DNA from 2 places in the Dorea amylophila genome. Region 2 is predicted to be linked to the other one. Evidence: riboswitches for the same ligand, from Rfam matches in the RefSeq annotation. Region 2 holds a riboswitch; the other holds the start of a gene.
What was found. A riboswitch is a leader RNA that binds a small molecule or an ion and turns the genes downstream of it on or off. The one in region 2 is predicted to bind FMN.
Positions count from the first base shown of each region.

Region 1: linked by a shared signal. The riboswitch ahead of ribD (bifunctional diaminohydroxyphosphoribosylaminopyrimidine deaminase/5-amino-6-(5-phosphoribosylamino)uracil reductase RibD) and the one ahead of OCV72_RS10695 (ECF transporter S component) in region 2 are both predicted to bind FMN.

Region 1 covers NZ_JAOQJW010000011.1:84,949-90,388, forward strand. The annotation lists gene OCV72_RS08515 (EAL domain-containing protein) at 1-1,264, opposite strand, end outside; FMN riboswitch at 1,420-1,534, shown strand; gene ribD (bifunctional diaminohydroxyphosphoribosylaminopyrimidine deaminase/5-amino-6-(5-phosphoribosylamino)uracil reductase RibD) at 1,699-2,835, shown strand; gene ribE (riboflavin synthase) at 2,817-3,470, shown strand; gene OCV72_RS08530 (bifunctional 3,4-dihydroxy-2-butanone-4-phosphate synthase/GTP cyclohydrolase II) at 3,489-4,706, shown strand; gene ribH (6,7-dimethyl-8-ribityllumazine synthase) at 4,739-5,212, shown strand; gene OCV72_RS08540 (HAD family hydrolase) at 5,226-5,440, shown strand, end outside.
Region 2 covers NZ_JAOQJW010000015.1:84,886-90,325, reverse strand. The annotation lists gene OCV72_RS10715 (threonine aldolase family protein) at 1-439, opposite strand, end outside; gene tsaB (tRNA (adenosine(37)-N6)-threonylcarbamoyltransferase complex dimerization subunit type 1 TsaB) at 432-1,166, opposite strand; gene tsaE (tRNA (adenosine(37)-N6)-threonylcarbamoyltransferase complex ATPase subunit type 1 TsaE) at 1,154-1,579, opposite strand; gene OCV72_RS10700 (VOC family protein) at 1,721-2,089, shown strand; gene OCV72_RS10695 (ECF transporter S component) at 2,712-3,341, opposite strand; FMN riboswitch at 3,488-3,655, opposite strand; gene ptsP (phosphoenolpyruvate--protein phosphotransferase) at 3,700-5,319, opposite strand; gene OCV72_RS10685 (YitT family protein) at 5,382-5,440, opposite strand, start outside.

The DNA.
Region 1 (5,440 bases), on a different contig from region 2:
ACAAGACAACTCCGGTTGTATGTAATTCCAGCTCCTGCTCGTCCAGATAACGGATCATATTTTCATAGGCATTCCGGTTCATGGCTTCGGTGAGCATATCTATATTAGCCAGTTTCTGGAAGTAGATTAGTTTTTGCTTCTGGATACACTGCTCATAATATTGCGATACCTGGATCCAGATCAGCATAAGGATAAACAGCAGAGTCCCAAGCGGAAGAAATACAGATGTCTGCTGGAATCTGCGGATATAATAAACCAATAGTTCCGACAAGGCAAAATACATAATGAGGTACATCGGGTATCTGAATTTTCTGGCAAGTTCGTTTCCAAGCTGTTTTGCCTCGTAATGGATCAGTCCGATCGTATATGCTGCATTCACAAGCATGATCAGATGCGTGATCGGAAGAATCAGGAAGATATCGACAATTCCCATACACTGAAGAAGGACGGCTGCGCCCATATTGATCAGATAAGAAACAGACAGGAACAGGGCACCTTTTCGGAATTTACTTTTGCAAATATCATACAAAAGGAAATTAAACGGTACAGGAAAGAGATAAAATGTAAAGAAGTCAATAAAATACAGTGTTCTTCCATCCGGAACTAAAAACTGCAGAAAACCACATTGCTTCAGGGACCATAAGGCGATCAACAGAGAAAAGATTCCAAGATTCAGGAATATTTTAGATGTTTCTTCGGAAAAATCCTCCTGTTTCTTACGGATCACTGCAATATACAATACCAGAGAGAGAAATCCCAAAAATAAAACACCGCAACTGACGATCAGTATTCCTAGACTCTGGCTGAGAATCTTCAGAATACAATCGCCCCTCGTACCCAGAAAAAGATGAGCCGGGTTCCCATAATAACCCTGATATACAGGGATGATTTTGACGGTCAGTTTCTTGGCATCACTGTTTGCCGGAATGTCTACAATATGCCAGCAGGAGCCGGGTGATTTCATGAATTTGGGTGTGTGTGTTTCATTTCCGTATTGATAAATAAGTTTCCCATCAAGCCAGACTTCTGCATTGGTATGAGTAGTCTGGAAAAGAATCGCTTTTTGTGTGTGGAATTCATCGGACAGGATCACAGATTCTGTTTTCGCACCGTCAGTTTTAAAACTTGTTGTTTTCAGTGAGGTGGTGTTATCAAAAGGCAGTTCGTTCCGAACAGTATCCTGTCTGAATATCCAGATGGAAAAGATGACGGCAAATAAGACAGATGCGATCAACGAGAGCCATATTTTTTTCTCTATTTTCATAATTTGATTTCCTTTAGATTCTACGTATTCTCAGGTGACAATAATCTATACGTATAGAATAACAAAATTGGCAGATGAAATCAATGTGAAAAGGAGTTTGCTATTTCCAAACTTTTGCTTTACAAATGATATATAAAGTATTATGATAAAAAAAACGAAATCTTCAGGGCAGGGTGCGATTCCCTACCGGCGGTAAAGCCCGCGGGCCGAGAGGCATGATCCGGTGTGATTCCGGAGCCGACAGTATAGTCTGGATGAGAGAAGATGATGGTACAGTTATTTTAATAGATGAATGTAGTGTCTGAGCTCTGAGATGGTGATCCATTTCAGAGCTTTTTTGGTTAACAGATCATTTGTCAGTTACATGTAACAGATCATTTCCCCTGTAGGTATCCTGCAGGGGTTATTGTATAACTAAGAAAGAAGGAAGAAAAATGACGGATCAGGAATACATGCTCCGGGCAATCCAGCTTGCAAAAAAGGGAGAAGGATGGACGAATCCGAATCCGATGGTAGGTGCGGTGATCGTAAAAGACGGCCGGATCATCGGGGAAGGTTATCATAAAAAATGCGGAGAACTTCATGCAGAGCGCAATGCAATCGCATCGCTTACAGAATCGGCAGAGGGTGCGACAATCTATGTTACGCTGGAACCATGCTGTCATTATGGCAAGACACCGCCGTGTACGGAAGCGATCATAGAACAGAAGATTAAAAAAGTGGTGATCGGTTCCAGGGATCCGAATCCAAAGGTGGCAGGAAAAGGTGCACAGATATTGCGTGAATCGGGAATTACAGTAGTTCAGGATTTTATGCGGGAAGAATGTGACTGTCTGAACCCGGTGTTCTTCCATTATATTACGACGAAGACACCGTATGTAGTGATGAAATATGCTATGACACTGGATGGGAAAATTGCGACAAAGACGGGCGCATCGAAGTGGATCACAGGAGAACCGGCCCGACAGGAAGTGCAGCATATGCGGCACCGGTATATGGGTATTATGGCCGGTATCGGGACTGTACTTGCGGATGATCCGATGTTGAATGTCCGGGTAGAAGGATGGAAAAGTCCGGTCAGAATAGTATGCGACAGCAGTCTTAGGATACCGCTTGACAGCCAGATCGTAAGAAGTGCAAAAGAGTACCGGACAATCGTGGCTTATGCAGGACGGGAAGAGAACGAAGAAATAACAGAAGAAATAGAACGGCTACATGCGAAAGGCGTGGATACCGTCTGCTGTCCGGATGAAAAAGGTCAGATAGACCTTAAAAAGCTGATGACATATCTTGGAAATGAGGGTATTGACAGCATTCTGCTGGAAGGCGGGGGCACGCTGAACGACAGTGCACTGCGGGCAGGAATTGTAAAAGAGGTACACTGTTTTATCGCACCAAAATTATTTGGCGGAAAGAACAGTAAGACACCGGTGCAAGGAATCGGCATCGGACTTCCATCAGAAGCATTGAAACTGAAATGTACGGATATCTGCCGGATCGGTGAAGACATCAGGATAATCTGTCAGGTATGTGAAAAAGAACAGGAGGGGCCATGTTTACAGGAATCGTAGAAGAGAAAGGATCGGTCCGCTATATGCAGCTGACCGGAGAGTCGGGAGTTCTGGCAGTCAGGGCGAAGAAGGTATTGGAAAGAACGAAGATCGGTGACAGTATCGCAGTCAATGGAGTGTGTCTGACAGTTACATCACTTCAGCCGGATGGATTTACTGCAGATGTGATGGCAGAGACCATCAGGAGAAGCAGTCTGGGAAGCTGTAAAGTCGGAAGTCAGGTGAATCTGGAACGGGCAATGGCTGCAGACGGAAGATTTGGAGGACATATCGTAAGCGGTCATATTGACGGAACCGGTGTGATCCGGTCTCTGATCCGGGAGGAGAATGCCATCTGGGTATCTATCGGAACATCGCCGCAGATATTACATCTGATCGTAGAAAAAGGCTCCATCTGTATAGATGGCATCAGCCTGACGGTGGCAAAAGTAGAGGAAGAGGGATTTCAGGTATCGGTTATCCCGCATACAGGAGAAGAAACGACGCTTTTGGAAAAAGTGCCGGGCGATTCGGTGAATCTGGAGAATGATGTGATCGGAAAATACGTAGAAAGGCTGTTAGGCCTTGGAAAGAGTGAAGAAGAGAAAAAAGAATCCGGAATTACGATGGAATTTTTGCAGGAATTCGGATTTTAGAACAGGAGGATAAATAGAATGTCACAAAACAATCAGTACAATACAATCGAAGAGGCACTAAGGGATCTGAGGGAAGGAAAGGTTATTCTGGTTACAGATGATCCGGACAGAGAGAACGAAGGGGATCTGGTATGTGCAGCAGAGTTTGCAACACAGGAGAATATCAATTTTATGGCGACTTATGCGAAAGGGCTTATCTGTACACCGATGAGTGCGGAAATTGCAGCAAGGCTTAACTTTCCACCGATGGTTGCGGAGAATACCGATAATCACAGCACAGCATTTACCGTTGCGGTGGACCATGTTGATACGACGACAGGTATTTCGGCAGCAGAACGTTCCTATACAATCATGAAATGTGTGGATGAAGATGCGAAGCCGGAAGATTTCAGAAGACCGGGACATGTATTTCCACTCATTGCCAGAAAAGGCGGAGTCCTGGTGCGGAACGGACACACAGAGGCGACGACTGATCTGGTGAGACTGGCTGGATTGAAAGAATGCGGCGTGTGTTGTGAGATTATGAAAGAAGATGGCACAATGATGCGTACACCACAGTTGTGGGAATTTGCAAAAGAGCATAATCTTACATTTATTACGATCCGTGATCTTCAGGATTACATGAGAATCCATGAAAAACATGTAAAAGAAGAGGCGGTTGCAGACCTTCCGACGCAGTATGGAGATTTCAGACTTCACGGATATATCAATGATATTACAGGAGAACATCATCTTGCACTGGTAAAAGGTGATATCGGAGACGGTGAAGATGTACTTTGCAGGGTACATTCGGAGTGCCTGACAGGTGATGCATTTGGCTCGCTTAGATGTGACTGTGGTCTGCAGCTTCAGACAGCGATGCGTCAGGTAGAAGCAGAAGGCAGAGGGATCATTCTTTACATGAGGCAGGAAGGCAGAGGAATCGGGCTGCTCAATAAGATCAAGGCATATGCACTGCAGGAGCAGGGATATGATACGGTAGAGGCCAATGTAAAGTTGGGATTTGCACCGGATCTCAGAGAGTACTGGATCGGAGCGCAGATATTATCTGATCTCGGAGTGAAGTCATTGAGACTTCTGACCAATAATCCGGACAAAGTCTATGGACTTGGTGGGTTTGGACTGAAGATCAATGAAAGAGTACCGCTGGAGATCCCACCGCAGAAGTATGATCTGAAATATATGAAGACAAAACAGGAAAAGATGGGACACATTTTCAAAGAAATAGAATTATAAAAAGATTTAATGAATAACAGGAGGAAGAAATCATGAGACAGATCAATTTAGTAGAAGGAAAAGTAGTAGCACCTGAGGGAATGAAAGTCGGAATCGTGGCTGCCAGATTCAATGAGATCATTGTGAATAAGTTATTGGGCGGAGCCGTCGACGGGCTGGTAAGACATGGGGTAGAAGAAGAGAACATTACGGCTGCATGGGTACCGGGAGCATTTGAGATTCCGCTGACTGCACAGAAGATGGCACAGTCCGGAAAGTATGATGCAGTCATCTGCGTGGGAGCAGTTATCCGCGGGGATACTTCCCACTATGATCTGGTGTGTAATGAATCGGCCAAAGGAATCGCGCAGGTTGAACTTGCAACAGGAATTCCGGTATTATTCGGAGTGATCACAACAGAGAATATCGAACAGGCTATCGCACGTGCAGGAAGTAAAGCAGGAAATAAAGGATATGACTGTGCATTGTCCGCAATTGAGATGGTAAATCTGATGAAGCAGCTTTAATCAGGTGCAGCCGATGGTGAAAACAATCATTTTTGATTATGATGGAACGATACATAATACTCTTGGAATCTATGAGCCGGCGTTCAGGGAAGCTTATCAGTGGTTGTCAGAACAGAATGTTGTAGAGGAACAGAAGATAGAGACGGCGCAGATCGCAGGCTGGCTGGGCTTAAACAGCAAAGAAATGTGGGATACATTTCTGCCGGAATTAGATCAGAGATACAAAGA
Region 2 (5,440 bases):
TTTCCGTCGGATGGGAAATGTATACCATCCCCGGCTGTACCATATGCTCCTGACTTCCATCCGTCCAGTGAGCATGGCACATCTCTTCTACTTGTGCGGCAGCAATCTTTCCATCTTCACTTGGAAGCGGCAGTACTTTATGTCCGGTTGCTTCAATTGCCCCTGTCTCATGTACATTGATATGCCCGCTTACCGCTGCGACCGCTCCCTGATATGGGCGGAGTGCCGCACTGATCACCGTTGTATTGGTCTGTGTTCCTCCTACCAGGAAATGCACATCCATATCCTGACATTCACACAGATCCTTAATCTTCTGTCTTGCACTGTCGCAGTATGGATCCAGCCCATATCCGTTGGTCTGCTCCATATTCGTCTCTATCATCCTCTGCATAATTGCAGGATGTGCTCCTTCTGTATAATCGCACTGAAATCTATACATGCTCCATTCTCTCCTTCCGTTCTCTTTCTGCCTGAGACACACGGAGATACTCCGGTTCATGCTCCATCGCAGTTTCAATCTTTCCTTCTTTATAATACTGCATTCCCAGTGTTCCTACGGATGCAGCTCTCTGCCGGTTCATATTTGCCGGCGCAAATGTAACCGCTTCTCCCGGCAGGATCTCTTCTGTGATCTTTGTCTTATGCACAGGGACCCCGTCGCCAAGGAAGGTTACTCTTCTTCCTTCTTTTAAATACTTTTTCAGCTTTTCTCCCAGTTCTTCTATCGGAACTGCCATCTGGTCTTCCAGTATGTGAAGCTTCTGCCCGTCAAATTCATAGATTCCTGCATACACCTGCCCGCGTCTTGCATCCATAATCGGACATACAACATCTGCAATTCCACACAAATTGCAGGCAAGTCCCTCCAATGTCGGAATATGAATCAGTGGTTTCTCAAGCGCAAGTCCAAGTCCCTTGGCCGTTGCAGAACCGATACGAAGTCCCGTAAATGATCCCGGCCCTCCGGCTACCGCTATCGCATCTACGGTATGCAGATCCAGTTCTGTCATCTTCACGATCTCGTCCAGCATCGGAAGTAATGTCTGTGAATGTGTCTTCTTATAATTGACTGTATATTCGGCAATGACCTGGTCATCCACTGCCCCGTCTTCTACTACAGCTACACTGGCGACCAGTCCTGAGCTGTCTAATGCTAATATTCGCATATTGTAATCCTCCGGTAATCGAATCCTTTTTCCAGATCCTTTTCTATCTTAATCTCTGTGTAATGTTCCGGTAATATCTCTTCAATCAGATTAGCCCACTCGATCAGGCTGACGCCCTCTCCGTAAATGTAATCTTCATAGCCAATCTCATCCATCTCTTCCACATCACCGATTCGGTACACATCAAAATGATAAAAGGGAAGTCTTCCTTCATCATAGATCTGCACAATGGTAAATGTAGGACTGCTGACCGGTTCATCTATCCCCAGTCCTTTGGCAAGACCTTTGGTAAATATCGTCTTCCCGACACCCAGATCTCCCACCAATGTATACACCTGTCCTGCGCAGGCTTTTTCACCCAGACTAAATCCCAGATCCCAAGTCTCTTTCTCACTGTTTGTCTCTATTATCATAAGCTCTCCCTTTCCATTTTTTGAAATCACTGTATTCAGTATCTTTAAGTATAACACATCTTTTTTTCTTCTGCTACTCATGATATACTTTCTGATAACAGCTTAAATATATTAATTTTTATCAATAATGGAGGAAAACGTATGAAATTCACATTTTATCACAATAACATTAACGTTGCCGATCTTGACAAGTCTATCGAATTCTACCAAAAAGCACTTGGACTTAAGATTACAAAAGAGACAGAAGCTGCCGACGGAAGCTTCAAGCTGGTATTCATGGGAGATGATACCACCCCGCACAAATTAGAGCTCACATGGCTGCGCGATATGGACAGACCTTACGATCTCGGAGACAATGAGATTCATCTGGCAATGCAGACAGATGATATGGACGCGGCACTGGCATTCCATAAGGAAATGGATTGTGTCTGTTTCGAAAACCCGGAGATGGGTATCTATTTTATCAATGATCCGGATGGGTATTGGGTGGAAATCTGCCCGGCGGAATAAATTTAATTGGGATTTAATTCAGGAAGGCTGTGGATACCCGAACCGGAATAAAGCTTGAAAAGGCGTTCCTGCTCAGGTTCCATCGGCGGGTCAATTCTAAAGGGGCAAAATTCTGCTAAAAGCAGGCTTTCAAAATTTGAAACTCGGCATACGCCTCAGACAGTCAAATTTTGAAAACCTAACGCAGAATTTTGCCCCTTAAGAATTACCAACGCCTCTTTCACATTCACTGGAACACCTTTCCAAGCTTTATTCCGTGTGTATCAAATGCCTTACGAATGAAATGACAAATGCGTAACCGTAGTGGCCTCCACCGGGTTACACTTCCGGGCATTTCATTTATTAACATCCGCTGTCAGTCACGACTTGAAGGAAACAATAGATAAGGATTATTGTGAATGTGGAATGCCGTTAGAAACAATTAGAGAGTCAGAAGCACCGTTAAAGGAACGAAGCGAACGTGTTTGAGGCGAACGCCGAGTTTGAGCGTAGTTCCTTTGCTTTTAGGTGATTCTGACTCTCTTAGTGTTTCTTATGGTATGGAACCTGAACAAGAAGCCTTATCTATTGTTTCCTTCAAGGACCGAGAGGCCGCTTCCCAGTTAATAAATGAAATCCCAAATTACGCATTCATCTTCAATATCGGACTGATTTTTTTATAAACCAGGAACACGATCAAAGATACCAGTATACCTTTCAGCAGATTGAATGGTCCGACTGCCAGCATCACAAAAGTCTTAAGGTCTGTGATATGTTTGTTTACGGCAGTTCCCATTCCAACCAGGCCGTCGATCGGCATACCGAATGCTTTGGCATATGCCGGTAGTAATACGAAGGCATTCAGAAAACATCCGACTACTGTCATGAATACGGTTCCCGCTGCCATTCCGGCTACTGCTCCGGTTCTGGTATGTTTCTTATGGTAGATCAATGCGGCCGGCACAACCAGTGAACAGCCGATCAGGAAGTTTGCGATTTCTCCGACTCCCGCTGTCATAGTTCCGTTGATTGCAAAGTTCAGTAAGATCTTGATAAGTTCTATTGCCGCTCCGGCGAGTGGTCCCATTGCAAAGCTTCCGATCAGGATTGGTACTTCGCTGAAATCTATCTCATAGAAGGACGGAGCGAACGGAAGCGGAATTTCGAACAACATCAATACTGTTGCGATTGCCGATAACATACCAATCTGTGCCATTGTCCTGATTTTGTTTCTGTTTTTTTCATTTTGTCTTGTCATTACTTTTGTACTCATCTTTCTTTCTCCTTTAAACCGAATTATATTCTAAAGGAAGAAACTTCTTATTTTGAACCATACGATATTCACATTTCAGACAAAAACCCCGTCACCCAAAAGGGCAACGGGGCAATCATATCATTCTGATAATTCTGTAATATCATATCATCCTTCTCTCATCCAGACTTTACTGTCGGTTCCGGAATCTCACCAGATCGGCTGATCATCACATTGATAACATCTGTCCAGATATCTCTGACCAGAAATTCTTCAATGACCAGTTCGCGGACTTTACCGCCGGTTGGGAATCACACCCTGCCCCGAAGAATCTTCTTTCGTCTCATATTATAGTACGGCATAACCGTCTATGCAACCATTATTTTGTGCTCATCTCACGGATCAGTTTTCTGATCGGAAGAACAAATGTCGGAGATACAGACAATTCATCGATTCCCATCTTAAGGAATGTCTCTGTCAAAGTCATATCTGCTCCAAGTTCTCCGCAGATACCAACCCAGCATCCTGCTTTGTGTCCGTTCTCGATTGTCTTCTGGATCATGCGGAGCACTGCAGGATGATGTGAATCATAAATATTGTCAAGTTTGCTGTTCTGTCTGTCAATTGCCAGTGTATACTGAGTCAGGTCGTTTGTTCCGATACTGAAGAAGTCAACTTCCTCTGCCAGAAGATCGCTGATCATCACTGCTGCCGGTGTCTCGATCATAATACCCTGTTCAACTTCACCGTACTCGATTCCTTTTTCTGTCAGTTCTGCTTTGATAGACTCTACGATCTTCTTGATCTCTTTCACTTCATCTACAGAAATGATCATTGGATACATAATTCCAATGTTACCATATGCGCTTGCACGAAGAAGTGCCCGCAGCTGTGTACGGAAGATATCTCTTCTGTCCAGACAGATACGGATCGCACGGTATCCCATGGCCGGATTTTCTTCATGATCAAGGTTGAAATAATCCACCTGCTTGTCCGCACCGATATCCAGTGTACGTACAATTACCTTCTTACCTGCCATGTTCTCGGCTACTGTCTTGTATGCCTGGAACTGTGCTTCTTCATCCGGATAATTATCCGCTTCCAGATATAAGAATTCACTTCTGAACAGACCGATTCCAGCCGCATCATTGGCCAGTACACTTGTAACATCTTTTACACCGCCGATATTTGCATATAATTTGATATGTTTTCCGTCTACTGTTATATCTTCTTTTCCTTTTAATTCCTGAAGAAGTTCTCTTGCTTTGATGTCTTCTTCTTTCTTTTCCTGCATTTTCTTTAAAGTTTCTTCATCCGGATCAATGTAGAATGTTCCTGTGTAACCGTCTACAACCGCCATCTTCCCGTTCCACTCTTCTTTAATATCAACTTCGATCAGTGCCGGGATGTTCATCGTTCTTGCAAGGATTGCTGTATGTGAATTTGCAGATCCAAGTCTGGTTACGAATGCAAGGAGCTTCTCCTTGTCCATCTGGACCGTCTCACTTGGTGCAAGATCTTCTGCCACAACGATCACAGGTTCATCACCGATGGCTCCACCGCTTTCGTTCCCACTTAAGATATTTACCATACGTTCCGAGATATCTTTTACATCTGCTGCTCTCGCTTTGAAATAATCATCTTCCATCTCTGCAAACATCTTCGCAAAGTTATCTCCTGTTGTAGCAACGGCAAATTCTGCGTTTACCTGCTGTGTCTCGATGATATTAACAACAGAATCAATATAATCATCATCTTCCAGCATCATCTGATGTACTTCAAATACAGCAGCATTCGCTTCTCCGACTTCTTTTAATGCTTTTTCATACAGTCCCTGTAACTGCTCTGCTGCCTTTGCGCGTGCATCCTCGTAACGTTTGATCTGTTCTGCAGTATCCTCTATTTTCACACGTTTTACAGGCTGTTCTCCCTTCTGGTAGAACAATATTTTTCCAATTGCAATTCCTTTAAATATTGATTTGCCAGTATATTTCTCCATAAATGATACCTCGTCCTTCCTTCAATCTTTGTTAACATTCTAACTCACAATACCTGTAAAGTCTAGTTTTTCGTAAGATTCAATTCGTCGTAACGCAGCTTTTCCATTGTAAATCCGCGTC